2 linked regions of the Thermochromatium tepidum ATCC 43061 genome follow. The protein of the gene in region 1 binds, or shares a complex with, the protein of each later gene. Links are inferred from orthologs where the notes say so. Each region holds a gene or a part of one and is shown on either strand. Other genes may lie near its edges.

The links.
Region 2: the proteins of ssb (region 1) and sbcB are in contact, whole or in part, in a crystal structure (PDB 3C94), measured with the Escherichia coli proteins. The link is inferred for Thermochromatium tepidum ATCC 43061 from one-to-one orthologs.

Annotation. Positions count from the first base shown.
Region 1 is NZ_CP039268.1:2,151,193-2,165,636, forward strand. Bases 4,588-7,379 are described here. They hold ssb (single-stranded DNA-binding protein), read right to left. Parts: upstream 6,335-7,379; coding sequence 5,840-6,334; downstream 4,588-5,839. Other genes in these bases: E6P07_RS09930 (elongation factor G), read left to right, coding at 4,588-5,710; E6P07_RS09940 (MFS transporter), read right to left, coding at 6,439-7,379. Outside these bases: E6P07_RS09905 (ABC transporter ATP-binding protein), read right to left, coding at 1-478; E6P07_RS09910 (ABC transporter permease), read right to left, coding at 469-1,320; E6P07_RS09915 (chorismate--pyruvate lyase family protein), read right to left, coding at 1,425-2,006; E6P07_RS09920 (alanine-zipper protein), read left to right, coding at 2,501-2,689; E6P07_RS09925 (L,D-transpeptidase family protein), read right to left, coding at 2,668-3,633; more of E6P07_RS09930, read left to right, coding at 3,662-4,587; more of E6P07_RS09940, read right to left, coding at 7,380-7,797; E6P07_RS09945 (ATP-binding protein), read left to right, coding at 8,146-10,914; E6P07_RS13925 (HD-GYP domain-containing protein), read right to left, coding at 10,877-11,299; E6P07_RS13930 (response regulator), read right to left, coding at 11,182-11,604; E6P07_RS09955 (PP2C family protein-serine/threonine phosphatase), read right to left, coding at 11,618-12,805; E6P07_RS09960 (HAMP domain-containing protein), read left to right, coding at 13,102-14,444; E6P07_RS09965 (RNA-guided endonuclease InsQ/TnpB family protein), read right to left, coding at 14,415-14,444. UniProt on the Escherichia coli protein: Plays an important role in DNA replication, recombination and repair. Binds to ssDNA and to an array of partner proteins to recruit them to their sites of action during DNA metabolism. Acts as a sliding platform that migrates on DNA via reptation.
Region 2 is NZ_CP039268.1:1,924,151-1,938,647, reverse strand. The notes cover bases 9,717-12,561. They hold sbcB (exodeoxyribonuclease I), read left to right. Parts: upstream 9,717-10,344; coding sequence 10,345-11,778; downstream 11,779-12,561. Other genes in these bases: E6P07_RS08770 (diguanylate cyclase domain-containing protein), read right to left, coding at 11,775-12,561; rplS (50S ribosomal protein L19), read left to right, coding at 9,970-10,314; trmD (tRNA (guanosine(37)-N1)-methyltransferase TrmD), read left to right, coding at 9,717-9,949. In the rest of the region: E6P07_RS08835 (glycerate kinase type-2 family protein), read right to left, coding at 1-860; E6P07_RS08830 (hypothetical protein), read left to right, coding at 1,022-1,264; tRNA (adenosine(37)-N6)-threonylcarbamoyltransferase complex dimerization subunit type 1 TsaB, read right to left, coding at 1,249-1,950; E6P07_RS08820 (hypothetical protein), read right to left, coding at 1,956-2,873; E6P07_RS08815 (adenosine kinase), read right to left, coding at 3,023-4,009; E6P07_RS08810 (hypothetical protein), read left to right, coding at 4,167-4,637; thiol reductant ABC exporter subunit CydC, read right to left, coding at 4,658-6,373; thiol reductant ABC exporter subunit CydD, read right to left, coding at 6,370-8,148; rpsP (30S ribosomal protein S16), read left to right, coding at 8,406-8,663; ribosome maturation factor RimM, read left to right, coding at 8,710-9,189; more of trmD, read left to right, coding at 9,200-9,716; more of E6P07_RS08770, read right to left, coding at 12,562-12,824; E6P07_RS08765 (chemotaxis protein CheX), read right to left, coding at 12,824-13,441; E6P07_RS08760 (response regulator transcription factor), read right to left, coding at 13,446-13,817; tsaA (tRNA (N6-threonylcarbamoyladenosine(37)-N6)-methyltransferase TrmO), read right to left, coding at 13,923-14,497. UniProt on the Escherichia coli protein: Degrades single-stranded DNA (ssDNA) in a highly processive manner.

The sequences.
Region 1 (14,444 bases):
TCGGTAGGTTGAGAAAGTCGCCCAGTTCGGTGAATTCGGCAATCTCGTCCATCATGGCGCGGATCTTCTTGCGCGGAAGCCCGAGGAAGAGTCCGCGCAGGATGATGTTCTCGTAGCCTGTGCTCTCTTGGTTCATCCCGAGCGCGATGTCGAACAGGGGCACGGTCGTGCCCTGGACCTCGACCCGACCGCTGTTCGGTTCATAGATCCCGCCGAGCACCCGCAATAAGGTCGTCTTACCGGCGCCGTTGTGTCCGATGAGCCCGAGTCGATCGCCGTCCTCGAGCGAGACGTTGATGTCTTGCAACGCTTGCACCACCGAGATGCGCTGCGAGATCGCGTCGGCACGGATCTGACCACCGGTCGCGCTCTGGATCAGACGGTTCTTGAGCGAGCGCGTCGAGGCGCTGTAGACAGGAAAGGAGACCGAGACGTTCTCCAGCTTGATCGAGGCCAAGATACGTTCCCTCAAACCCAATAAGCGATGCGCCAGCGGTAGGCCGAATAGAAGAAGAGTGCCAGCGACCAGCCGACGATCGTGATGGCGATGACCGGGAGCCAGTTGGCGAGTGCAGGCGCTTGGCCGAGCAAGGGGGCGCGCATGATCTCGACCAGATGGTAAAAGGGGTTGAGATGCAGCCAGAGCGCGCGCCCTGGCAGCATCTCGGGCTTCCAGATGACCGGCGTGATGAAGAATAGCACCTGCACCATACTGCCCACGATCAGGGGGACGTCGCGGAAGCGTGCGCTCAGAACACCCAGGAAGAGCGCGATCCAGAACCCATTAAGGAGCAGGACCAAGAGCGCGACCGGCACCCACAGCAGATTCCAGTTGAGATCGACCCCAAACCAGAGCGCTACCATGAAAAAGACCCAGATATTGTGGGCAAAGGCGATCAGGGTCGACCAGAGGACGCGATAGACATAGATGGAGAGGGGGGCATTGAGCTGGCGGATCATGCCCTCGGCGAGGATGAAAGACTGGCAGCCGTCGTTGACGAGGCTCGCGATTAGGTGCCAGATGACGAAGCCGACAGCCAGAAAGGGCATGTAATCGTGCAGATCCTGGCCGAAGATCTGACCATAGAGCAGACCAAGCGCCAGCACCATAATGGCCATCGACAGCGTGATCCAGAACGGTCCCAGCTTGGAGCGCCGATAACGCTGGCGCACGTCCTGGAGTCCGAGCGTCATCCAGAGTTCGCGCCTGTCCCAGCCGGCGCGGATATCGTGCAGGGCACGCTTAATCTGCTCGCGCCTGAGTCCGTGCTGGAGCTGGATCAGCAAGGACGACTCGCCATGTTGGGTGCCTGTCGACATCGAGGCTCGAACTCTAAATCGAAGTGGTTTGGTTCGCGGCGCGTACTATAGCACGCGGGTTTTGCGACAAAGATGGCCTAGTGCAAGAATGCCCTCGGTCAGGATCAGCGATACAGATCCAGCGGGAAATATTCGGTGATCAGGATCACGGGACGATGCTCGATAATGATGCGATAGGTGCGAAAAACCGTGGTTTCACCGGAGGCGGTCCGGTCCAGCCCCACGTCCAGCACCTCGCGATAGCTCTCGAGTCCGCTGTCGCGGATCAGTACACCGATGCCGATCTCGCGATCGATGAGCCGTTGGCGGAAATCCGGCGGGATGAGCTGGGCGCGGATCATTGAGAAGGCCTCGGCGAAACAGCGTCCGCTGTCGGCGCCGCGCAGCTGGGCGTCGCGAATCAGACAGGAATCACCGGGCTCGACCCCGAGCCAGGGTACGGGTTCCAGTGCGTCCTCGAAGCGCTGTTCCAGGGTCTCGACTATGACCGGTTCCCAGAAGTAGGCCTCAAGGATCTTGGTGACCGTGCCGTCCGTGACGAGGAGTGCGCGCAGAAAGGGGGGCAACCGGCTCAGGACGATTCGCTCACCCGTCGCGTCGACGATCTCAGCGGTGCGCGCGAAACCATCACAGCGAAAGGGCGGAGAGCTCGGCGCGGATGTGCCGCGCCCATAGTAACGATGCATCAATATAGGTCCAAAATACAACGGTGTTGGTTTGAGACATCAAGCTGGACGGATACTGGGAGGCTGATGCGTTTCCGTGTGGGCGGATGCGGAAGATCCTCGCACATATCGATTGACATGACGGCTGTATGCAGTGACTCCATCAATCAGAAAAAACTTTTCTTACAATGACTTGAGCGTTAGTTCTGCGCATGCGCGACATGGTGTCCGGCCTGAATGTAGGCCAGGATCGGCCAGGCGTTGTAAAAAATCTGCCGATCAGTATGATTGTGGGCTTGATGTCTCACCCAATTTGCCCCAAGCTTTGCGTTGGACACTGCCACCTGGATGGCACTCCAAGGCTGGGGATGTGGAACCAGAATGAGCACATCAAATCCTACTCGCTCATCACACCGATCCACTCTCATGCGTCGGATGTTTGAGCTTGGCTCGAAGCATTTACGCACCATGTGTTAACATTGGGCCGCAAGGCCCACAACTTTTGGAGAAACATCATGACCAAGATCGTCAAGGTTGCTTCACTCTCTGTTGCCGCTCTGCTGCTGCTTGGCGGCTGCACCACCGACCAGACTGCTCGCGACATGGCCCAGAAGGCCATGGACACCGCCAACAGTGCCCAGGCGTGCTGCAACTCCAACACCGAGCGTCTGGACCGCATGTATCAGAAGATCATGGGCAAGTGATTCGCTTGACCTGATCCTTGTCGGTGTCCCACGATCTGTGGGACACCTGAGTCTTCCGCCACGGCCCGCTCCACGGCCTTCCAGTCGATCACCACCCCTTCGGCGTTCGCCACCGACTCGGGAATCACCGAGCGATAGTGCTGGCGGACACTCTTCTCGCCGGTCTGCACCTCTAGATAGAGATCATCCCCCAGCCAGCCGTATTTGTAGGGCTGGTCGATGATGGCCACGGGCGTCTTGAGGTCGGCCATTCCATAGAGCTCCTCGATCGCCTCCGGATACATCCGGATACAGCCGCCGCTGACCTCCAGTCCCAGGCCCCAAGGTTGATTGGTGCCATGGATCAGATAATCCGGATTGCTTAGACGCATGGCATAGTGCCCGAGTGGGTTGTCCGGCCCTGACGGTACAGTGGGCGGCAGGATGTGGCCACGCGCGGCATGGTTGGCGCGCACCATCGGACCAGGCGTCCAGGTCGGATCCTTGCGTTTCTCGATGACTTCGAAGTTGCCTAGCGGCGTGGCCATGGCCTCCTTGCCCACACTGATGGCATAGATACGCACCTCGTTGGGTTTATTGGGTGGATAGTAATAGAGCCGTTTCTCGGCTCGATTGACCACGATGCCCTGGCGCGGCACGTTCGGCAGCACATAGGAGGCCGGCACCAGCACCTGGGTTCCCTCGCCCGGTAGCCAGGTATCGACCTTGGGGTTGGCCTGGCGCATGTCGTCATAGCCGAGGTTGTTCTGGCGGGCAATGTCCAAGAGTGTATCCTTGGCGCGTGCCGTGAAATAAAAGGTCGTGCCCACGACCGAATCGTTTGGGTTCTCCAGACGGAAGGTCTCGGCCCAGGCGCCCGGGTGGACGCCCCAGCCAAGCAGTGAGGCGCAGAGCGCCGGCACCAGCCAGGTTGCAGGGCGACCGCCAAGTTCAAGACCGCTCATAAATCTCTCTAGCTCCTGTTGTAAAGCGATGAAAAAAACCTCCCGATCGTCGCACGTTCGCAATATCGGGGTTGCCGCTCATGTAGACGCGGGCAAGACGACGCTTACCGAGCGCATCCTCTTCTACACCGGCACCTCGCACAAGATCGGCGAGGTCCACGATGGCGCGGCCCACATGGACTATCTGGTCGAGGAACAGCGTCACGGTATCACCATCACCGCCGCCGTCACCCAGGCCCAGTGGCGCGAGCATCTGATCCAGCTCATCGACACCCCTGGACACGTCGACTTCTCGATCGAGGTCGAACGCACCATGCGCGTGCTCGATGGCTGTGTCATCGTGCTCGATGGTGTCCGGGGCGTCGAGCCCCAGACCGAGACGGTGTGGCGTCAGCGCGCGCGCTTCAAGCTGCCGGCGCTGCTATTCGTCAACAAGATGGATCGTCCGGGCGCGGATTTTGAACGTTGTTTGGCGTCCGTCAAGCAGCGCCTCCATGTCGAGCCGGTGCCGATCACGGTTCCGGTGCCCGAAGTCGGCGGCGTGCTGCATTTGATCGACCGAACCCTGATTCGTTTCATCGGCGAACAGGGCGAGCAGGTCGTCGTTGAACCCTGTCCACCCGAGCTTTGGGAGCGTCATCGCGCGCTGCATGAGGCGCTGGCACTGGCTGCCGCCGAGGTCGAGGAGTCGCTGGCCGATCTGGTGCTCTCCGGCAGTGAGCCCTTGCCCGAGCAACTGCGGGCCGCCATCCGCACCGCCACCCTGGCCGGGACGCTCTTTCCCTGCTACGGCGGCAGCGCATTGCGCAACCTTGGTGTGCAGCCGCTGCTCGATGGCATCATCGACTTCTTGCCGTCCCCGCTCGACCGACCGGCGGCGCTTGCCGAGCGGCCCGACGGGACACACGAGGAGGTGGCCATGACACCAGACGGACCGCTCGCCGCGCTCGCCTTCAAGGTACAGCTTTGGGACGGGCGGCGCCATGTCTTTGTTCGTCTCTATCGCGGACGCCTCGCGCCGGGTGATGCGATCGAGTTCCTGACCGCCGACGGGCAGATCCGGCACGAACGGGTCGCGCGTCTGTTCGAGGTCGACGCCGGCAAGAAGACCAAACGCGATCTGGCCGAGGCCGGTGACATCGTGCTTTTGGCCGGACTGCGTTTTGCAACCACGGGCGATACACTCTGTACCCCGGGCCAGGTGCTGAGCCTGGAACGCATCCAGGCCCAGGATCCGGTGCTGGGTCTGGCCATCGAACCTGCGGCCGGCACCGAAGAGGACAGGCTCGTCGAGGTCCTGGACAAGGTCCGGCAGGAAGACCCAACACTGCGGGTTGAGGAGGATCCCGAGACCGGCCAGCGTCTGCTCCGAGGTATGGGCGAGCTGCACTTACAGATCGTCATGGAGCGCCTGGAGCGCGAATTCGGTGTTGGTGTCCGCGCTGGACGTCCGTCTGTGGCCACGCGCGAGACCATTACCCAACCGTCGGTGGCCGAGGCACTGTTCGCCCCGCTGCCCACACCGGATGCGCGCCAGCCCGATCCGATGGCACGCGCCGTCGTCAGCGTCCGACCACGCGCGCGGGGGCGCGGCAATCTCGTGGAACTTCAACCGCGTTTGCTCCCTGAGGGTGCTCGATTCGAAGAGACGCACCTCCAGGCGATCCGCGAGTCGATCGCTATCGCCCTGGCCAGCGGGCCGCTCCAGGGCGCTCAGGTGTTGGATGTGGCGGTCAGTGTCGATGAGATTGAGCTCTTTGGCGCCGGATCGACGCCGGCGACCACGGCAGCGGCCGTCGGTAAGGCACTGCGCAAGGCGCTGGAGAACGCGCACCCTGGGCTCATGACCCCCATCATGCGTCTGGAAGTGGTCGTCCCGGAACCGAACCTGGGTGCCGTGCTCGGCGATCTCCAGGCACGGCACGCCTTGATTCAAGCGACCGAGATCCAGGATGACCAGGCCACCATTCGCGCCGAGGCCGCATTAGAGCCGCTGCTCGGTTATGCCAACACCTTGCGCAGTCTGACTCAGGGACGCGGGCAGTTCAGTCTGGAGTTCGAACGCTTCGACCTCTAGGGAAACGCTGATTTATTCCATTCCTAGCAAAACTTTCTCGCGTAACCCATTGATTTTTTAGGAGCGGCTTCAGCCGCGATTGAGAGACACGCGATTTATTCGGCGTTTCCTTAGGCGGCGGTCCTCGGTCTAGAACGGGATGTCGTCGTCGAAATCGGCCCCGTCGCCGAAGCCGCCGCTGTCCGGATGGCTCGGACGGGCCGCATCCGGTGTCGTTGGGCGGCTGCGTGCAGGCGGTGGTGTATCTTCCAGGGGCACCGAGGAGGCGCTGCCCTGCCGGCTGTCGAGCATCTGCATGGTTCCGCCCATGTCGACCACGACCTCGGTCGTGTAGCGGTCCTGGCCATCCTGGGTCTGCCACTTGCGGGTTCTGAGCTTACCCTCGACGTAGATCTTGGAACCCTTGCGCAGATACTGCTTGACGATCTCGGCCGTCTTGCCGAAGAAGACCACGTTGTGCCACTCGGTCCGCTCCTGCAGCTCGCCCGTGGCGCGATCCTTCCAGGTTTCGCTGGTCGCCAGGCGCACATTCGCCACCGCGTCACCGCTCGGCGTGTAGCGCACCTCCGGATCGGCGCCGAGATTGCCGATCAGGATGACTTTGTTGACACCTCGTGTTGCCATCTCTCTCCTCCCACCGGTCGCCCGCAGACGCCGGTCATCGCTCTCTGTGCAAGGAACCGAGCCCAGCCGATCGCGCTCGGGACGCGCTGAAAATCAGCGCTTCTCTAGACGTTGACGGCAGAAAACCGCTGCAATCTCGTCCAATCGGTGTGACGACTGTCCACCTTGAGGTAGGCCACGCCCTCATCGACGGCGATCACGGCCTCCTTCACGCCCGGGACCTCCAGCAGTTGCTGTTCCAGACTGGAGACATCGAACCCGGCGCCCGAGGTATCGAGCGCGATCACATGCCGGCTTAGGTCCTCTGGGATCGGTAGGGTCCAGACCAGCCGCAGCCACAGCAGGGACGTCAGCCCCCCGACCAGATAGACCGCCTCGACCCCGAAGTGCGCATGCGCCAGTCCGCCGAGCAGTCCACCGAGAAAGGCGCCGATGAACTGGGCGCTGGAGAAAACGCCCATGGCCGTGCCCTTGGTCCCGGCCGGCGCCGCCTTGGAGACCAGCGCCGGTAGTACGGCCTCCAGCAGATTGAAGATGGTAAAGACCACAGCCAGCAGCACCCCGATCAGCCACAGCGACCGGTTGAACAGATAGAAGCCCAGCGTCGAGAGCCCGAGCACCGCCACCGAGCCGATCAGCACCGAGCGCACCTGGTCGCGCCGCTCGGCGAGCACGATGAAGGGCACCATCGCCGGGATGGCTACCAACACCGCTGGCAGATAGAGCACCCAGTGCTTGGTCACGGGTAGACCGGCCTCGCGCAGCGATAGCGGCAACACCACGAACAGACTGACCATGGTCAGATGCAGCATGAAGATTGCCAGATCCAACCGAACCAGGGTCGGATCGCGCATCACGCCGGCGAGCTGGTCCAGCACCGGCTGGGCATCGCGATGCACCCCCGAGTGTTGGGGGTCCGGGACCACGAAGGTCAACAATAGCATCCCGGCAAGCGCGAGCAAGGCCGTGAGCCAGAATAGCCCCGGGACCCCGATCAGCCCCGTCAGCGGTGGCCCGACCACCAGGGCGGCGGCGAAAGACAGGGCGACACTGATCCCGATCACTGCCATGCCCTTGGTGCGCACCGTCTCGCGGGTGAGATCGGCGGTCAGGGCGATGATGGCTGCTGCGATCGCCCCGCTGCCCTGGAGCGCGCGCCCGAGGATGATCCAGTAGATACTATCGGCCAGGGCCGCAACCAGGCTGCCGATCAGAAACAACGTCAGCCCACCATAGATCACCGGCTTGCGTCCGATGCGGTCGGACAACAGACCGAGCGGGATCTGGAACAGCGCCTGAGTCAGGCCATAGGCGCCGATCGCAAGACCGACCAGTAAGGGTGTGGCGCCGGGCAGGTCATGGGCATAGAGCGCCAGCACCGGCAGCACCATGAACAGCCCGAGCATCCGCGTCGAGAAGATGGCGGCGAGTCCGGCGGCGGCGCGGCGTTCCGAGGCCAACATGGGTAGGTTCGGGAGCTGAGGGTGTTTCGGTCGATTCACGGGCCGGCCTATGTCTGTCAGGAATAGCAGGATCAAATCATAAGGTGATTTCAGGGACAGTTGCACCTGTTCGCGCTGGGGCGCGACCGACAAGGGCGCTCGCCGCGGGGCCCCACTTTGAATGCCCGTCGTGCGGTTATCGTCTGGCCGCCGACCTCAGGGCTGCCAAGACGATCGCGGCACGGTATGCCTGTGCCGAGAGGGTCGTTGTCAATCGGCCTAGGGTGGTGGGTGATCATGACCCTTCGCTCAACCACAAGCCCCTGACTTTAGTCGAGGGGAATTGACCCTGAACGAGGAGATCGATCCATGAGCTCGGATCCAGCGCACGATGACAGCAAGCGTAGCGAGAGCCGCTACCGCGCCCTGTTTGAGAACATGATCAGCGCGGCCATGGTGTTGTCGCCCCATCCCCAGGGCTTTCGTATCGAGGAGGCCAACCCACAGTGCCGCGAGCTGGCCATCATCGACCTCGACGGACGTTCGGACGTCTGGTTGCACGAGGTGATCGACACGCATGAATCGCCCGAGCTACACGCCGCCGTGAAGGAGGTCGCCGCGGGCAAGGGCGGTATCCATCTCGCCGAGTTCCCCCTGGTCCGCGCCGGCCATACCCAGTGGCTGGACTGCCATGTCTTCCCCCTGGTCGGCAACGAGATCATGCTGATGATCCGCGACGTCACCGATCAGAAGGTCGCGCGCGACCTGCGTCAGGCCAAGGAGGCCGCCGAACAGGCGAGCGAGCTCAAGAGTGCCTTTCTGGCCAGCATGAGCCACGAGATCCGCACCCCGCTCAATGGCGTGCTGAGCATGATCGAGCTGCTGCGCGGATCAAGGCTCAACGATCGCCAGCGCCATTGGGTCGAGGCCATCCGCGGCTCGGGTCAGCTCCTGTTGTCGATCATCAACGACATCCTCGATTTCTCGCGCATCGAGGCCGGGCGTCTCCAGCTCGAGCACATCCCGTTCTCGCTCGGCGAGGTCATCGCCAGCCTGGTGAGCGCCACCGGTCAGCGTGCCTATGCCAAGCATCTGGAGCTGGTGCTCATCCAGGATCCAGAACTGCCCGATCGGCTGATCGGCGACCCCTGGCGACTCCAGCAGATCCTGGTCAATCTGGTCGGGAACGCCATCAAGTTCACCGAGCGCGGCAGCATCGAGGTCCGCATCGGCCATCGCGAACGTCCCGATGGGCAGCTCGATCTCTGTGTCTCGGTCCAAGACAGCGGCTGTGGGATCGCGCCCGAGCAATTGGGCCGCTTGTTCCAGCCCTTCGAGCAGTTGCGTGCCAGTGGCTGGCGTTTTACCGAGGGGACGGGTCTGGGGCTGGCCATCTGCAAGCGACTGGTCGATGCCATGGGGGGCGAGATCGGGGTCGAGAGTGAGCTCGGACGGGGGAGCCGGTTCTATTTCGAGATCCCGGTCGGTTGCGCCGATACCCAGTCGCAGGCCCCCTGGTTGTTGCCCAGGGAGTGGCGCTGTCCGACCCTGGTGTGGATCGAGCACGACCTGGTGCGGGCGACGGCGACCCATCTGCTCTCGCTGCTGGGGTTCGAGGCCGAGCAGACCGCCGAGGCCGATACGGCCTTTGCCTGGGCGCGACACCTGGATGCCCAGACCGAGACCTGTCTGGTGGTGCTCGATGATGCCTGGCTCGCCCACCTTGGTCCTCAGCTCGTAAGCGAGCTGGGACGGCGATCGGGGGAGGTGAACGATCACCCCAGACGCGTCCTGGTGCTCTATGTGATCAACCTGTTTGCCCGCGATCAGGGGGAATTGGATCGGCTCGAGACCATGGCGGATACGGCCTATGTCATCAAGCCGGTCCATCTCTCGGCCCTGTTCAATGCACTCCAGGGGCTGTTTGGCGCCGTGGATCGTCCGCCCCAGAGGCTCACCCGCAAGTCCGATGACCCCTCCTGGGAGGTCTTGATCCAGCCTCTGGGGGCACGCGAGCGCCTGTCCGGCGCGCGACTGCTGCTGGCCGAGGACAACCTCGTCAACCAGCAGGTCGCCGTCGAGGCCCTGGCCTTGGTCGGGATCGAGACCCGGGTCGTGACCAACGGGCTCGAGGCGATCCAGGCGCTTAAAGAAGAATCGTTCGACGGGGTCCTCATGGATCTCCAGATGCCGATCATGGATGGCCTGGAGGCGACCAGGCTCATCCGCCAACACCATCCCCCGGATCGGCTGCCGATCATCGCCATGTCTGCCGCCGTACTGCTCAAGGATCGCCAGCGCAGCCTCGAGGTGGGGATGAATGCGCACATCGCCAAACCGATCAATCTGCGCACCCTGCTCGAGACCCTCCTACACTGGGTCCGGCCCGCCCAGCCGCGCCCCTACCGCTCGCACCTACCGGCCCTGGCGGAGGAGTGGGCGGCAGAGGGTCTATCCTCTAGCGAGGCGGATCTGGATTGGAGCCAGGTCGAGCTGCCCGGGATCAAGGTGCGCAAGGGGCTCAACCGTCTCGGCGGCAACGGCCTGCTCTATCTGAGGTTGCTCAAGACCTTCGTCGGCCTCCACCAGCAGGGATGGGAGTCGATGCGAGCGGCCGATGCCGAGATGGCGACGCTGCGTCTCCAGGCCCATACCCTCAAGGGTGTGGCCAAGACGCTGGGGGCGGATCTATTGCACGACCTAGCCGAGCGCGTCGAACAGGCCGCCGAGCTGGAAGAACGCGCTCAGATCGAGTCGGCATTGCCCCCATTGCTCGATGAGCTCCAGAGGGTGCTCACGGGCGTGAAGGCCTTTTTGGAGAGCCTGCCGTTGGCCGATAAAACGGACGACGCACCCGCTCCGGACCGCCCCAACCCCAAACAGGCGCACCAATACCGGGCGCTGATCGCCGACTTGCTGGAACAGGGGGATACGCGCCTGCGCGATGTCTGTGCCGCCAACCGATCTTCGCTGCGCGAGTGGTTTGGGGGCGATGAGTCGGGTTATGCGCACTTCATGACCTTGATCGAGCAGTATCGTTTCGAGGAGGCGCGGCGGATCTTTCATGAGCGGGCAAACCCGCCCGAGACATCGGACGCGGTCAAACCGGAGACGGACGATCGGCGAATTTCAGCTTGATCTCCAGGATTTTGGGCTGGATGGCGAGAAAGCGATCGAGCAGTTGGGGATCGAAATGGCATCCCCGCTGCTCGCGCATCCAATCGAGTGCCTGATCCACCGGCCAGGCTTGTTTGTAAGGACGCTGTGAGGTCAGGGCATCGAAGATGTCCGCGATCGCGACGATCCGACCAGCGAGCGGGATGGATTCACCGGCCAGGCCCTGGGGATAGCCGCTGCCGTTCCAGCGCTCGTGATGGGTCAGGGCGACGGTGCGCGCCAGATCCATCAGCGCGCTCGCGTGTCGTCCGCCAAGGATCGCGGCCCCGATCTCGGGATGCCGGCGGACGAGCTCGAATTCATCGTCGTTGAGCGGTCCCGGTTTGAGCAGGATCCGATCCAGGATGCCGATCTTGCCGACATCAGTAAGATCACCGGCACCTGTTGGGTCGCAGGGTGCTCACGTAACAGCCGGCAGACCGCATAACCATCCAGACCCGGCAACATGAGGTCGAGCAGGATCAGATCGGGTCTGGGCTCGCGCCTGGCCAATTCAAGACCGCGCTCGCCATCCTGGGCGATGAGGACGCGAAACTCACCACGCAGGGCGCTATCGATGATCGATAGGGCCAGTGGGTCGTCGTCGATCGCCAGCAGGGTCCGCAGTTCGGCGCTGCGCCAAGGCGGGTGTATCTCTATGGACTGTTTCATTGAGATGGCTCCTCTACAGGGTCAGCTCCAGGATGAGCACATCGTCGTCGATCGAGTTCTGGCCCCGATGATGGCACACCTCTTCCAGCAAATCTTCGAGCGGACCCTGTCGCTCCATCAGGGCGATGTAGGCCTTCACCAGGCGCTCTACGCCGAAGGGCTGTCCGTTTGGATCGGTCGCCTCCAGTAGGCCGTCGCTGGTCAGCAGCAGCCGCGCCCCGGTTTCGACCTCCAGGGTCTGGAGGCTATCGTGCGACCTGGCGTCGGGCGCGATCCCAAGTGCGAGCGAACGCGATGCCAGTATCTCGATGTCGCCCGCAGGCGACACCAGCAACGCCTCGGGCATGCTTGCATTCGCCAGATGCAGAAAGCGCCGGTCCGCCGTGACTTCCACGATGTGCGCCGCCATGAAGCGCCCGGTCGGTAGCTGGTCATGCAGCTGCCGGTCGAGCGTCGCAATCAGGGTAGCGAGCGGGACATTGTCGGCGCATTGCTGGTATAAGATCTGCCTGACCAGGGGTCCGGCCATGGCCGCCGTCAGGCCGTGACCGGTGAAATCGCCGACCAGCACCCATTGACGGCCATCGGGGGTCCAGGCCGCCAGACAGAGGTCGCCGCTCGTGCGCTCGACCGGACGCATCAGATAGCGCAACCCTCGCCCATCGAAGGCATGATCGCGGCGCAGACGCAGCAGGATGTCCTCGATCAGGGCGCGTTCCTCGGACAGTTCTTCGACCCGCTGTTGGAGCTCGACGCGGATGCGCGCCAATTCCAGGTGGGTGGCGAGCCGGGCGCGCAGCAGGTCTGGGATGATCGGCTTGGACAGATAGTCGACGGCGCCAAGCGCCAACCCCTCGACCTCATGCTGGTGTTGGTCCAGGGCCGTCAAAAAGATCAGCGGAATCCGGCACCATTCGGGATGGGTCTTGATGCGCCGGCAGGTCGCAAAGCCATCCGGATCAGGCATCAGGACATCGAGTAGGATCAGATCGATGTTGGGCACCTGTTCCAGGATCTCGAGCGCGCGTGGACCGCTGTTGGCAACATATACCGAGTAATCGGCACGCAGGGCGGTGTCGATCTGGAGCAAGACGTCCGGGCTGTCGTCGACGGCCAGGACCCTGGCGGATGATGAGGCCGGCGAGCGGGAGCGAAAGGGCGATCGAAGAGCAATCGGGTCAGGTGCGAATGAAATATCCATGGGTACGACCCTTTTGACTATCGAGGATAATGGCACTCGAGATCAGGTAAATCAGATCCATTGTCTAAGATCTCGAAGATATACAGGATCCTTTCAGAGGGTTGCGTGACGATCCTAAGTCAGTTTCATGACACCCACCTCGGATCGCTCCTCCCCCGCTCGTCATCAGCCGGTCATAGGGATATGAAAAAATAAGGTGTCAGAGTAGATCGGAGCCGATCCGATTGTGATCGTCCTTCATCCGTCTCGATTGCCCATTTCGCTCCACCGGAGTGAGCCGCCGCACTCCCTATGACATGACGATCCGCAAAAGCGTTACCCTTGCCGCGATCCTCGTCACCCTGATGGTTGCCACGGCCCTGATCCTGGTTGCCCAGGCCAGCCATCTTCGGCTCGAGCAACGCCTCACCCAAGAGGCCGCCTCAGGCCGGGCCCTGGCCTGGAACCAAAGCCTAGAACGCCTAATCGAGCACATGCACACAGGCATGGTCGATTTCGAGCGCGACTTCGCGCTGCGCCAGGCGCTCAAAGAGGGCGATGCCCAGGCCGTGCGTCAGGCCGTCGAGGCCCTTCTCAACCTCGTAAGCGAGCAGGGGTATTTCGATCGGCTCGCCGTGTTCGACCTCAAGAACGAGCGGCTGTACAGCCGTGATGAGTCCGGCGTCTCCAGGGATGCGCAGGTCCTGGTCGAGGCCCTGGGCACCGACGATCAACCCAAGCACGGCCTTGGGCGAAGCGCCCAGGGTGAACCCGTCGCCCTACTGGCATTTCGGATGCAGGTGCGCAAAGACCCCGTCGGTGCGGTCGTGTTCCAGAAATCACTAAGCCCGGTCCTAGAACGCCTCAAGGCCATCCAGGGGGCCGAGATCTATCTGGTCGGCGCCGACGGGACGCTGTTTGCCGGCACGCGCCCGGAGCTACTGGCGCGCTTGGACCTCGCCTGGCCCGCCTTGGGCCAGATCGATCGCCAGAGCCGGCATAGCGATGGGGCCATCTATACGGCCCTGTTCCTGCCGCTCCTTGACGTCGCCGGACAGCCCATCGCGCATCTCGTCACCCTGGCCGATGAGACCCAGGCAGCGCTCGAACAGCGTCGCTTCGAGCGCCTCGCCTACGCGGGGGTGGCCCTGTTGCTGATCCTGGCCACCTTGGGCCTGTTCTATTACATGCGCCATGCCCTAAGCCCTTTGGGCGCAGCGATCGTCACCCTGTCTGCACTGGCCGAGGGCGACCTGAACGTCTCCTTCGACACCGCGCGCCAAGACGAGGTCGGTCAATTGATGCGCGCCCTACAGGGCATGGCTGAGCGCCTGCGCGACATCATCGGGCATCTACATGTTGCGAGCAGTGATCTCTATGCCTCGGCCAGCGACATGGTACGTCTGGCCGAGGACAGCAAGATCCGATTCGATCGCCAAAAGGCCGAGACCGCAACTGTCGATAACGCGGTCATGTACCTGGCCAATACTGCCCAGCAGGTCGCCGCCAACACCAGCCGCGCCGTCGAGGTGACCACCGATGCCCATCAGCGCATCGAACACAGCCGCCGCATCCTCGATCGAACCACTCAGATCATTGCAACCGTTCCATCAGACTTACTCATTCCTGCTCACACAGGAATGAAGCTGACTTCCTGCTT
Region 2 (14,497 bases), 230 kb from region 1 along the record:
CGGCCCTGGTCGGTGGCATCACCCGCGATAAAATCCGGATGCAGCCAGACCCGCCAGCCACTGGACGCGGCGGCCTTGGCGGCCGCCGCCTTGGCCAGCGCCAGCGTGGCGACCAGTTCCATCTCAGGACCGCGCTCAGGGGGCGTGCCGCGCTCGGCGAGTCCACGCAACACCCAGTCTTTCAACCAATCCGGCAGCGCGAGTCGCCCGACCTGATCGGCCAGATCCGGCACGGGCACCAGCGGCCCGGAGCCAATGACATCTGGATGGTCACCAGGCACATCCGAGATGGCCAGTTGGCGGACGGGATGCCCACCGAGATGATGCAGCAGACCGCCGGCCTTGAGACGCGAGACCGACTGACGCACGCGGTTTATGGCGTCGATCGGCCATCCGCAACCGAGTAACCAGGCATTGAGTGCGCGCAGTTCGGAGAGTCCAAGACCACTGACCGGCGCCTCGATCAATGCCGAGGCGCCGCCTGAGAGCAGGAACAGAATTTGTTCCCCGCTGGGAAGGGCGTCTAGCTGCCCCAAGAGCCGTTCACCGGCTACAAGACTGCCGGTATCGGGGAGCGGATGGCCGCCGAAATAGACCTCGATCCCAAAATCCCGAAAACGGCTCGGATCGGCGTGTCCGGGCTTGGTGATGAGCATCCCGCCCCGGCAGGCGTCGCCAAGCACCTCGAGCGCGCCCAGTGTCATGGATTCGGCCGCCTTGCCGATGGCCGCGATCCAGACCGGCCCGATGATCGGACGGACATTGAGCGCGCGCCGGACCGAGCGCGCGCCGGAGACGGCATCGAGTGCAAGGGTCAGCAGATCGAGGAGTGTATGACGAGGGTCTGGCGTGGTCTGCATCGATCGTCATCAATTGAATGATTTCAATGTGTTCGCATCGACTCTGGGTGCAGACTGTCTGCCCTTGGGCGATCGGACGTCGCTCGTTTCGTCACGCCGTGCGTCCTGGTCTTGGGAGTGTCCGGGGCAGCCGTCTTTTTGCCCAATGGAGCCGTACCTGAATGAATCTCTGTCCCAAATGCGACCGCCCACTCTGGCCGTTCGCCGTCATCCTAACCATCACCGCTGTCATCGCCTTTCTGACCTGGCTGATCCTTGGACTCTCGGCGATCGAACCCTGGCAGCGTCTCCTCGCCACGCTGATCGCCTTTATCGTGGTTGGTGCAACCTTGCTGTACTATGTCGTCAGTTGTCTGAGACGCCACTGCCGACACAACCAGCCGGTTGCTCAGGGCCGCCCCTGAGGGGATCCTTGAGACGGGCGCGTGACCTGGTCGCGTAGATAGACCGGGAGCGCCTGCTCGGCCGGGACCCAGCGACCGGACGCCAGATCGGCGGCAGCCAGGCGCGCGATGTCCTGCGCCTCGCAGACCGCGTCCGGATTGATCCCGCTCAGGGCCGGTCCGAGTCGCCGTGTCAGCGTCTCGCCATATACCCCCCAGCCTGGACCCACACCTTGCCAGCCCTCGCCCCCTGGCCAGCTGACCTGCTCGGGCGCGCAGACCCGCTCGGCGCAGCACGGCTCGGCCAGATCGCGCGCGCCGATCTCATAGCAGCCCCAATAGACCTCGTCCATGCGCGCATCCAGGGCCGTCAGCAGGCGACGCTGTCCTTCACGTCGGAACTGGCCCTGGGCCATGGCGGCGAGCGTCGAGACCGGGACTACGGGCAGCTCGGCACCGAAGGCCGCGCCCTGGATCACAGCGGTCGCGATGCGGATACCGGTAAAGGATCCCGGACCACAACCGAAGGCTAAGGCATCCAATTGATGCAGCTCCAGACCCGACTGATCCAGCAGTCGCTGCATCATGCCGAGGATGAGCTCACCGTGGCGGCGGGGGGCAAAGCTGAGCGCCTGAACCAGGTCCCGGTCGATGAGGAGCGCAGCCGAACAGGTTTCGTTGGAGGTGTCGATGGCGAGGAGTTTCATGGGCCTCAAAGACTGACGAGTTCGAGCATCTGGTCGCCGAGAATCCCCGCCTCGAACCGGTCGCTTGCAAGTTTTTGGAGATAGAGGGATGGAGGTTGCAGTACCCAGCCGCGGAAGGCCGTGTCCAGACTACCCATGAGCTGGCGCGGCGGCCTGTCGGCTGAGACCTCGACGATGAATAGGCGCATCCGGCCCAGCAGGCGGTGCGGATCCTCCAATCGGGTTTGGGCCGCCCAGGCCGGCAGCGCCTGCATGAAGTCTTCGCTCTGTGCCAGCGCGTCTTTGAGCTTGGCGGCAAGGCCCAGCAGCAGCAGGGTCTTGTACTGGACCTCGTGATCGAACTCGCCGACGGTCATCGGAGGTCGGTCGAGATCCCAGAGCGACGTGGGCCGGCGCAAGGTCAGATAGAGATAGAGCTCGTGCAGCTCACGCCACTGGCCTTCCGGCAAGGCCTTTTTCCATTGGATCGCGTAACGGATCTGGCGGTTGGCGAAGCGGAACAGGTTGCGGATCAACCACAGGCGTTGGTGTTGCTGGCGTTCGTTCGGGACAGGATACTCCTTGTCGAGCTGGTGCAGCGCGCGATCGAGGTTGACGAACATCAGGCGTCCGAGTCGCTGCTCCATGGTGAGACCGCGGGCACCTCCGGGCTCGTTTGCGTAGGGTTTTGGCAGTCCGGCACAGGTCTTGAGTACAGGAACCTTCAGCAGCGACAGGATGCTGATCCGGCGTCTGGCCGATAGATCGGCCTTACGCAGACCTTCCAAGGCCAGGACGAGCGCCGGACCGGCCTGATGTCCGCCGCGCGCCCTGAGTCCAGACAGCCAATCCTTGAGGGCCTCCAGGTCGGTATCGAAGCGCAGCCGCGCATATTCGCGGATGGCGAGCGGCGAGGGGATGGATTCGGCGTCGAAGCTGGACATTGGACGACTCCTGTCATGCGAATCAGCCCTTGGTCATGCCTGAAGGGCCTGGAGCCCATAACCGGACCATGGATACCTGATCGCCATGCTAGCCTTATTGGGTCGCGCGATGTGTCGACTCGGTCGCAGTTTTGCGACCAAACGGCACCTCAGAAGTCCTTTAGGATGGCCTGGATCACTTCGGTCGGGAGGCGTGGCCCGAGCGTTGTCACCAGTCTGGCCGAGGCCGTAGAGGCGAGATCACCCGCGCGTTGGAAGCTTAAGCCCTGACTCAGGCCGTAGAGGAAGGCCCCGGCGAACATATCCCCAGCACCCACAGTGTCTACCGCCTCGACCCTGACCGGTGCGATCTCGATCAGGCGCTCTCCATCCCAGACCAGGGCGCCGGCGGGGCCGCGGGTGATGACGAAATGGCGGGCGAGGGTCTTGAGATAGTCGGTCGCCTGGTGCAGATCGTCCGATCCGGCCATACCCATGGCCTCAAACTCGTTGGCAAACAACAGGTCCACCCCCAAGCCGATCATCTCTAGAAGCCTTGGCTTGAAGAACTTGACCATGTTGGGATCTGAAAGCGAAAGGGCGGTCTTGACGCCTGCAGCCTCGGCGATGCGCTTGGCCTCGAGCACGGAGGCGCGTGCCGAATCTGAGGTGGCCAGATAGCCCTCGGTATAGAACCACTCCGAGTCGCACAGCGCCTCGACGACCAGTTCTCGAGTCGAGAGGTTACCGCTCACACCCAGGAATGTACACATCGTGCGATCGCCGTCTGGGGTCACCAGCACCACACAGCGTCCGGTATGACCCTGATCCTTCTCGCTATGGTGGTTGGTGTCCACCCCAGCTGCGATCAGATCCTGCATATAGAAATGGCCCAGTTCGTCATCAGCGACCTTGCAGGAATAGAAACACTGACCGCCGAACTGGGTGAAGGCGACGATCGAATTGGCCGCCGAGCCGCCCGAGCCGCGCCGATGTGGGTGGTCGCGCAGGTGATGCATGATGTCGAGCTGCTGGCGCTCGTCGACCAGGGTCATGACGCCCTTGTCGAGGCCGAGGATGCCCAGATCCTCGGGCTTGACCTCGTATTCCATGTCGACCAGGGCATTGCCGAGGCCATAGATGTGATATCTCGCCATGATGTCTCCAGGGGTACAAAAGAGGGCGACCATTGTACCCGGCCCTCTGATCCAGGGCGCGCGCGGTCTCCATTCGAGCGCATTTAACGGTATAGTTGACCAGCGAGGCCCGATATGCTGGAGACCTCAGCCTTTGGACCGCCACTTCGGGATAGATATGAGACGCAAGCTGAATCTATTGTTGATGATCGGGCTGATCGGGACCCCAATCGCCGGGACTCAGTTCGGCATGGACTATGGCCGCGCCCTCTGGGGTGAGACCCAGATCTGGTGGACGCCCGCCGCGATGGCCCTGCCGTTGGAACAGACTGGAGGACACTTCCAACTCCTGATCGATGGTGAACCCCTCGGCAACCATCTGGCTCGCCACTCGCTCACCGCGCTCGGTTCGGAGGGGCTGGCCTATTTCGTGACACCCGACATGGTCCGGGTGCGTCTCAACAACTGGCCCGAGGTGCAGGCCGGCATGCTGCACATGGCGGTCTACTCGGCGCTCGGTCTCGGGGTCTCGCTGACCTGTCTGGTCCTGGGCCTGATCGAGTTCTTCCGTCAACCGCCTCTGCCACGGCAACGCACCGAACCCCAGACTGTGCGTCCGGTGCGCCGTCGCTACCCCGAGATCCCCTAGCCTTGCGTCCGTCCGCCCGCTTAGAGCGGCAGCAGATGGGTCTGTAACGCGCTCGGGATGACCGAGACGTCACCGCGCGCCAACTCGCGCCCCTGGTCGAGCACCAGGACCTGATCGACCCAGTCCAGTCCAGCCGGACGATGGGTGATGAGCAACACGGTGCGTCCGACCATGAGGGTGTCGAGCGCGCGCATCAGCTCGCGCTCGGTGTCCGCATCCAGACCCTCGGTCGGCTCATCGAGGAGCAGGATCGGGGCGTCCTTGAGCAGGGCACGGGCCACGGCGATCCGGCGCCCTTGACCGCCCGAGAGCCGCACACCGGTCTCACCGACCCAGGTGTCATAGCCCTCGGGCAATCCGGCGATGAAGTCGTGGATCTGGGCGACGCGACAGGCGGATTCGAGCGCCTCCTGGCTGGCCTCGGGGGCGGCGATCCGCAGATTCTCGCGGATGCTGGCCGCAAACAGATGGGTGTGCTGGCTGACCACGGCGATGGAGCGGCGCAGGTCATCGCCGTGGAAGTCCAGGATGTCGTAGCCACCGAGATGGATGCTCCCGGCGTCCGGCGTCCAGAAACGCAGCAGCAGATTGAACAGCGTGCTCTTACCCGAACCCGTGGCCCCGATCACGGCCACACGCCCGCCCTGAGGGACCGCGAGCCGGATCCCAGAGAGCGCCGGACGGCTGGCGCCCGGGTAGGTGAAGCTCACGTCCCTAAACTCGATGTCGAAGCGTTCGGGTCGGGGCGAGGGCGCGCTCGGCTCGCTCACCGCCGGTTTGGTGTCCACGATGGCGAACAGTCGGCGCGCGGCGGCTTGGGTGCGCCCGAGCATCTGGAATGCCGGGGCGAGGGGGGCGACGGACTCGAAGCTGGCGAGGGTGAAGAGCGCCAGCATCGCCAGGTGTGGCGGCATGAGCCGTCCGTCATCGACCAGGGGGATGGCAATCCACAGCAGCAGCCACAGGCTGAGGTTGGCGCACAGCCCGACGCCGGCCTGGGTCAGCCCCTGGTCGCTGCTCAAGCGCCCCTGCTCGGCGATCAGGTCCCGGCTGAGTGTCGCGATCCGCTGGGCCTGATGCTCGGCGGCGCCATAGACCCCGAGTTCGGCCAGACCCTGGACGCCATCGATCACCGCTGCCCGCAAGGCCGCCTCGTCTGCGGCGATCCGGCGTCCGGGCTCCCGACCCCGCACCTGCGACCAGAGCGGGAGCCCAACCCCAGCGAGCAGCCAGAAGCCCAGACCGGTGAGCGCAAGGACTGGATGGTGAAAGAGCAGAAAGCCGGTGAACAGCAGGAGGCTCAGACCGGCCACCGCCAGCGGGATCAACACCCGCACATAGAGGGTATCGAGCGCATCGATATCGGCGCGGATGCGGCTCAAGAGATCGCCGCTGTGATACTGCTGAAGCCGTGCCGGGGCCAGGGGTTCGAGGTGTCGGTAGAACCAGACGCGCAGGCCGGCGATCAGCCGGAAGGTCGCCTCATGGTTGATGAGCCGTTCACCATAGCGTCCAACGGTTCGGAGTATGGCGCTGCCGCGGATCAAGGCCGCCGGGGTGAAATAATTGATGGTCACGCCCGCGGCACCAGCGGTGGCCATGGCAGTCAAGAACCAACCGGCGGCGGCCATGAGGGCGACATTGGCCAGCAGGGTGAGGAGCGCGACCAGGGTCCCGAACAGCATCCAGCCGCGATAGGGGCGAAAGAGTCGCCAGAGAGGACGTAGTTCGTTCATCCACCGCATCCCCCCTGCTGAAGCGGACCCTGGGCAGCGAGCATCCGCGCATAAAACCCACCGGCAGCGATCAGTTCGTCGTGTGTCCCTTGCTCGATGAGCCGCCCCTGATCGAGGACCAGGATGCGATCGGCGCGGCGCACCGTCGAGAGCCGATGGGCAATCACCAGCAGGGTGCGGTCACGGGCCAATTCTGCGATGCCCTCCTGGACCAGACGCTCGCTCTCGGGGTCGAGGTTGGCGGTGGGCTCATCGAGGATCACCAGAGGCGCGTCGCGCACGAAGGCGCGCGCCAGGGCGATGCGTTGGATCTGCCCGCCCGACAGCCCTGTACCACGCTCGCCGACCGGGCTGTCATACCCGAGCGGCAGGGTCTCGATGAAGGCGTCCGCCCGGGCCCGCCGCGCCGCCGCGCGCACTGTCGCCAGATCCGCCTCGGGTCGCCCGAGCCGGATGTTGTCGGCGATGGTCCCCTGGAACAGCCGCGGTTGCTGCGGGACCCAGGCCAGATGACGGCGCCAGTCGTCCAGGTCGAGCTCGGCGAGCGACTGCCAGCCGATCAGGATGCGCCCGCGGGTCGGGACCAGGAAGCCGAGCAACAGGTTGATGACGGTCGTCTTGCCCGCCCCGCTGGGGCCGATCAGGGCGATGCACTGCCCCGGCGGGATCTCGAGGCTGAGACCCTTAAGCACCTCGCGCCCCGGCTCATAGCTAAAAGACACCTCATCGAACCGCACCCCGAACGGAGGGGTCGCTGCCAATGGCTCCTTACCCGGATTGATTTGACTCGGTTGGGTGTCCAGTATCTGGACCAGCTGTTCGGCCGCCGCCACCGCGCCCAGGCGCGCATGGTATTGGGTGCCGAGATGGCGCAAGTGGGCATAGAACTCGGGTGCGAGCATCAACACGAACAACCCTTGCAGATAGGTCAGGTTCGGGATTGGGATCCAGTCTGGCACCGGCAACGCCAGGTCATAGAGCCGAAAGCCGATGAGGACGGCCACCAGGGCGATCCCGACGCTGGCGAAGAACTCTAACACCGCTGAGGAAAGAAAGGCGATGCGCAACACCTGCATGGTGCTGTGGCGGTATTCATCCGAGATGCGGGCAAGGATCTCGATCTCGCGTCGGCTGGCGCCAAAGAGTTTGAGCGTGGTCAGACCCTGGATGACGTCGAGAAAGTGCGCGCCCAGGCGCGCGAGCCGTTGCCATTGCTGCCGATTGCGCGCCTCAGCCCCCGAACCGATCAGGATCATGAACAGCGGGATCAGGGGGGCTGTGATCAGCATGATCAGGCCCGAAAGCCAATCCATCGGCATCACGGCCACGAGGATGGCGGGGGGCAGGATCATCACCAGGGCCATGGCCGGGACGAAACGGGCATAATAGCCTTCGAGGTCATCGATGCCCTTGGTCAGGGTCTCGATCAGGGCGCCGCTCTGCTGTCCAGAGAGATAGGCCGGGCCGAGCCGTTGCAGATGGCGATAGACCTGATCGCGCAGCTTGACCCGCACCGAGGCCGCGGCCTGGAAGGCCGCGCGCTCGGCGTGCCAGACGATGAGTGCCCGCGTGGCGAAGAGCGCAAGCAGACCCCAGAGCCAGGAACGGACCTCGGTGAGATCGGCGTCCTTGAAGATCACGGCATCCAGGATCACGGCCAACGCCCAGGCCTGATTGATGGCCAGAAGGCCATTGGCGGTGTTGAGCCAGATCGCCGACACGAGCGACCTGTCCGCCAGCGGTCGTTGTGCTTTGAGCCAGGCGTTGACTGACATGTACGCTTAAGTTCCCTAAGGGACACTGAATCAATCGCGTCTCCCCGAATCGCGGCTCAAGCCGCTCCCACACAATCAATGGGGAGTCGATGGGGGAGGATACGGGCCGGCGTCCTTCCGGGCAATGCGTGTTTTGCGTCATCCCAGGTCGCTGAGTCAACTCCGGACTTCCATTTTGCGCGCAATTCTGTATATTTGCGCGTTTACCCGAAGGTCTTCTTCGGGCCTTCCATTGAGCTCTTGAGCCAGGACAGCACATGGTTAAGATTCGTTTGTCACGTTGTGGTTCCAAAAAGAACCCCTTCTACCACATCGTCGTCGCCGATATCCGCTCCAAGCGTGATGGTCGTTACATCGAGCGTCTTGGGTTCTTCAACCCGAACGCGCGCGGCGGCGAGGTCCCGCTGCGGCTCGATACCGAGCGCGCCCAGCACTGGATCCGTCAGGGGGCGCAGCCGACCGATCGTGCCAAGCAGCTGATCAAGCAGGCAAAGCGCGCGGCGGCGGCTGTTTGATTTTAGGTCAGTCGGTGTGTCTGGGGCGTCGTCATCCGTTCGGGTCGTGCTCGGGCGCGTTTCGGGGCTCTATGGCGTCAAGGGATGGGTCAGGGTCTATTCCGAGACCGATCCACGCGAGGGCATCCTGAGTTACTCGCCCTGGCTGCTGGGGCCGGAGGCTGTCTCACGGCGCCTCATCGAGGGGCGGGTGCACGGCAAGGGGCTCATCGCCAGACTAGAGGGCTGTGATGACCGCGACCAGGCCGCCGCACTGATCGGGCAGGAGATCGCGATCCGACGCGATCAGCTTCCGCCGCCGCGCCCGGATGAGTTTTACTGGATCGATCTCGAGGGTCTGACCGTCGTCACCCAGACCGATGTCGAGCTTGGACGGGTCTCGCATCTGTTTTCGACCGGTGCCAACGACGTGCTGGTCGTCCAGGGTAAGCGCGAACGTCTGATCCCCTTTTTCTGGGGCGACGTGATCCTGGACGTAGATTTCGACCGCGGTCTGATCCGGGTTGACTGGGATCCCGCGTTCTGAGTCTGTGTTCATGCGCTTCGACGTCATTACGCTCTTTCCGGATCTGTTTCGCATCCTCTCGGATCAGGGTGTGACCGGACGGGCGCTGGCGCGCGGTCTGGCCGAGCTGTATCTGTGGAACCCGCGCGACTTCACGCACGATGTCCATCGCACCGTCGACGACCGTCCCTACGGTGGTGGTCCGGGGATGGTGATGAAGGTCGAGCCACTGCGCGCAGCGATCCGGGCCGCGCGGGCAGCGGCACCTCAGAGCCGCGTGGCCTATCTGTCTCCTCAGGGTCGGGTGCTGGACCAGGCCGCGATACGCGAGATCGCGGCATATCCGGGCTGGATCCTGCTTGCCGGGCGCTATGAGGGGGTCGATGAGCGCCTGATCGAGGCCCATGTCGATGAGGAATGGTCGATCGGCGACTATGTCCTGAGCGGTGGTGAGCTGCCGGCGATGGTGGTCATGGACGCGGTCATCCGTCTGTTGCCGGGTGCGCTCGGTCATGCCGACTCGGCGCGGCAGGATTCTCACATGGATGGGCTCTTGGATTGCCCACATTACACCCGCCCGGAGCGGATCGAGGAAGGCTCGGTTCCCTCCGTGCTGCTCGGCGGCGACCATGCCGCCATCGAGCGTTGGCGGCTGCGGCAGGCGCTGGGACGGACCTGGCGGCGCCGCCCGGATCTACTTAAGCGCCGCGGTCTCAGTGAGACCGAGCGCGTATTACTCGATGAATTCATACTGGCCCATCGCGAGGGTGGCGCCGGCTGAGAACAGGAGCCAAGAAAACCATGAGCAACATCATTCAGCAGCTCGAACGAGAGCAGATGACCCGCGAAATCCCGGATTTCGCCCCAGGCGACACCGTCGTCGTCCAGGTCCGGGTCAAGGAAGGCAACCGCGAGCGCCTGCAGGCGTTCGAGGGTGTCGTCATCGCGATGCGTAACCGCGGTCTGAATTCATCCTTCACCGTGCGCAAGATCTCACACGGCGAGGGCGTGGAGCGGGTGTTCCAGACCTATAGCCCAGCGATCGCCGCGATCGAGGTCAAGCGCAAGGGCGACGTGCGCCGCGCCAAGCTCTACTATCTGCGCGATCTCACCGGCAAGGCCGCGCGTATCCGCGAGAAGGTGTAAGCCCGACCTCCAGACCTGGGGGTCCGGCCCATGCCCGAGACCTTCTACTGGCACGATTACGAGACCTGGGGCGCCGATCCGCGCCGCGATCGGCCCTGTCAATTCGCTGGGATCCGCACCGATGCCGATCTCAACGAGATCGGTGACCCGCTCATCCTTTTCTGTCGTCCGAGCGAGGATGTCCTTCCCCATCCGGAGGCCTGTCTGGCCACGGGTCTCACACCTCAGCGCGTCGCGCGCGCGGGTCTGATCGAGGCCGAGTTCGCGCGCGCCATCCATGCCGAGCTGAGCCGGCCCGGGACCTGTGGCGTCGGTTACAACAGCCTGCGCTTCGACGACGAGGTCACCCGGCATCTGTTCTACCGCAATTTCCTCGACCCCTATGCACGCGAATGGCGCTGCGGCAACTCGCGTTGGGATCTGATCGATGTGCTACGGCTGGCGCATGCGTTGCGTCCTGCAGGGATCGAGTGGCCGCGCAGCGATGAGGGCACGACCTCGTTCCGGCTGGAGCATCTGACCGAGGCCAATGGCATCCCGCATGGTCAGGTCCATGACGCCCTGGCCGATGTGCGCGCGACCATCGCCCTGGCGCGTCGACTGCGTACTGCCCAACCCAGGTTGTTCAGTTATGCCCTAAGCTTGCGTGACAAACGCCGGGTGCGTGCGCTGCTCGATGAACGCCGACCTTTGCTGCATGTCTCGGCGCGCTTTGCGGCGGCGCTCGGCTGTATCGCGCCGATCATTCCGGTCGCCGCCCATCCGACCAACGGCAATGGCGTGATCTGTTTCGATCTGCGCGCCGATCCGGCGCAGCTCCTGGATCTCTCGGTGGACGAGATCCGGCGCCGGCTCTTCACGCCGAGCGAGGATCTCCCCGCAGGCGTCGAGCGCGTCCCGCTCAAGACCGTGCATGTCAATCATGCGCCCATGCTCGCACCGCTTGCCACCCTGACCCCGCAAAGCGCCGAGTGCTGGCAGATCGATCCCGATCGAGTCGTGTGGTATGCGCGCTGGATTGCGAATTTAGCCGGCGAAATCGAACAGCGCGTGCGCGAGGTCCATCAACGACCGCCTCCGGCCGAGATCGACCCTGAGCTGATGCTCTATTCGGGTGGTTTCCTCTCCGATGCCGACCGTCGTGCTTGCGATCAGGTCTTGCGCTCCAACCCCACCCAACTGGCAACGGCGCCGCCGTCTTTCAGCGACCCGCGTCTCGGCACGCTGCTGTTTCGCTATCGCGCCCGCAACTGGCCAGAGACCCTGAGTCCACAGGAACGCGAGGACTGGGATGCCTACCGCCTCGCGCGCCTCACCGACCCTGAGGGCGGTTCCAGTCTTCAGATCCATGAGTATGAGGCACGGCGTGCCGAACTGGCTGAGATCCATGCTGAGGATCCGGCCAAGCTGGCGATTCTCGATGCCTTGGGTGATTGGGCTGAGCAGGTGCTCGACGCCGGCTAGGCCAGGGTGTCGGCGAGGGCGCCGCGTAGCGGCTCGCTGGTGAATGGCTTATCGGCGCCTTGTCCTCTGTCCGAGTTGCATTTGGACAGGGCGCGCGCCCCGCTGGTCGCCGGGTCATACCACATACAACAATTGCGCCCGGCATCCTTGGCCGAATAGAGCGCGAGATCGGCTTGAGCGACCAGGATGTGGCAGAACTGCTCGTCGCTCGGCACCATGGCCGCGATACCGACACTGATGCTGACCCGGCCGATACCGGGGGCGGCGGGGTGAGGGAGGTTGAGCTGTTCGATGGTCAGCCGCAGCCGCTCGGCGATCGCGCAGGCTGATGGTCCATCGGTGTCGGCCAGCAAGATCGCGAACTCCTCGCCGCCATAGCGCGAGACCCGATCGCCATCGCGTCGCAAACCATCGCGCAGTGTCCGCGCCACCTGGATCAGGCAGGCGTCGCCGCCCTGATGGCCGAAGTGGTCGTTATAGGCCTTGAAGTTGTCGACATCGATCATGAGCAGGGCGATCGAGCGCTGCCTGTCTTTGGCCTGTCTGAAACGCTGCGCCAGATCCTGATCGAAGCGGCGACGGTTGCCGACACCCGTGAGCGGGTCCTGATAGCTGCTTTCGATCAAGCGTGTCGACTGGGCGCGCAGACGCCGCTCGCGGCGCAGAGCGGACGTCATGTCATGGATCTGGATCAGGCAGGCGCAGTGATCATGACGCAGCGGAGTGACATAGATGAGCTGATACATGCGCTGGTCGCGCTGGCGATCCGCCGCTCGATGGTAGAGCGGAAGCAGGTTTGGATTGAGGTTCGGCGCCAGCATGGATGAGAGCTTGAAGCGCAGCGTGTCCGAGATGCTGGATTCCAGGCGGCTGCCGCTCACCTCGGGGAAGAGTTCCGCGAGTCGCCGACCGGCGACATCGGCGAGTCCAAGACCGCTGTGGCGCTTCATCCAGCCGTTCCAGGACACCACGCGACCCTCATGATCGAGCAGGATCAGCCCGACCTGCAGGCTGTCGATCAACTGAGCGCCGAGTTCGATGTCCATCAACGCATTCCAAGCCGATCGAGATACGCATCGAGACAATTGCGCAGATCCAGTAGTGAGCCGACGCCCATTAGAAACACCAGATGGCCCTGAATCAATTGCTGACGCATGGTGAGCTGGATCTGAAGCAAGAGAAGCCGTTGCTCGGCGTTGCCGCCGACGAAGATCGGCAATGAATCGGTGTCGCTGAAATAATGCTTGGGCAGACTGCCGTACAGCTCGATGCCGAATTCGTCGGCGAGCGCGCTCATGCAGGCGTTGAGGATGACGTTACCGATCTCGCACATGGCTTCCTGCTCGAACTCTGAGACCTCCTCAGGCGTCAGATCCGGATCGAGCATGTTGCTGAGGATGGCGAGCGCATTGCGCTCTGGGAACAGCAGGATGGCCTTAGAGACGAACGGCCCCTCAAAGTCGATGGTCACCATGCTCAGTTCCCTGAACTCCGAGCCGATCAGGACAGCGCTCACTTCATGGGCCTGGATCACATCGACGAAGGGCGCCGACAGTTCGATCTCGTCGCGCACCATCTGACTGAGGCTGTGTGCCGCGCGCCCAACCCCAAGGTTAAACAGCTCGCTGAGTGCATCGCGATGGAGCTCGCTGAGTTCGGACACCGATTCATTCCTCGAAGAAGGCCACCATGCGCACCACGGATTCGGGTGTGATCGGCTTGGAGACAAAGTGCACGCCGGCCTTCTCGGCCGCCTGGCGCACATAGTCCTGGATGTTGGCGGTGCAGATGACGACCCGGATATCGGGGTTGTGGAGTCGGATGCGCCCGGCGGTCTCCAGTCCGCTCATGCCGGGCATGTTGATGTCGAGACTGACCAGGGTCGGTGGGTCGCGCTCGATCATCTCCAAGGCCTCGTTGCCGCTCGCCGCCTCGGTGATGCGCCAGTCCGGACGCAGATCCGCGATCAGGCGGGTTAGCATCATGCGTGATATCCGGCTGTCGTCAACGATGAGGAGTGAGTGGTTGTGTGTGCCCATGATGTTACAGAGTGCCTCGAGGTATCTTTAAAGATCTCCCAGACTGGTCGTCGGAATGATCGCATGGTTAGGTCGGCCATACCAGACGGTTGCGCCTAGCGGGACTCAGGGGGCTGGGTAAATCCTCGTCACCTCGATGTGCCCGGCCTCCAGACACCAGCGGATGTCGAACTCCATGAGCCGCAGACCAAATTCGCGTCGCTTTGGGTAGCGATCCATATAACCAGGGCGCGGGTCCTGTTCCAGGACCTGGGTGATGAGTGTGCGCAGGGCGCGTGTGCCGTCGGGGTCGAGGCGTTCCAGATCGGAATCGGCCATCGGGCTGAAGCGCACCTCGCGTGGGTCGGATGGCGGTGCGACGGCGAATCCGCCGCGCGCCTCGGGGATGGCGTCGGCATAGGGCACATAGGGCTTGATGTCGAGCACGGGCGTGCCGTCGAGCATATCGACACCGCGCAGGCGCAGCGCCAGCCCGCGCGCGTCCCGAACCAGACCCAGGTGCTCGACCGCCGAGAGTCCGATCGGATTGGGCCGGTAGGGGGCACGGCTGGCGAAGACCCCGACCGATTCGCGTCCGCCGAGCCTTGGCGGCCGAACCGTTGGATTCCAGCCGGCCTCCGGACAATCCTGATGGAAGATGAACAGGATCCAGACATGCGAGAAGCCATCGAGCGCCTTGA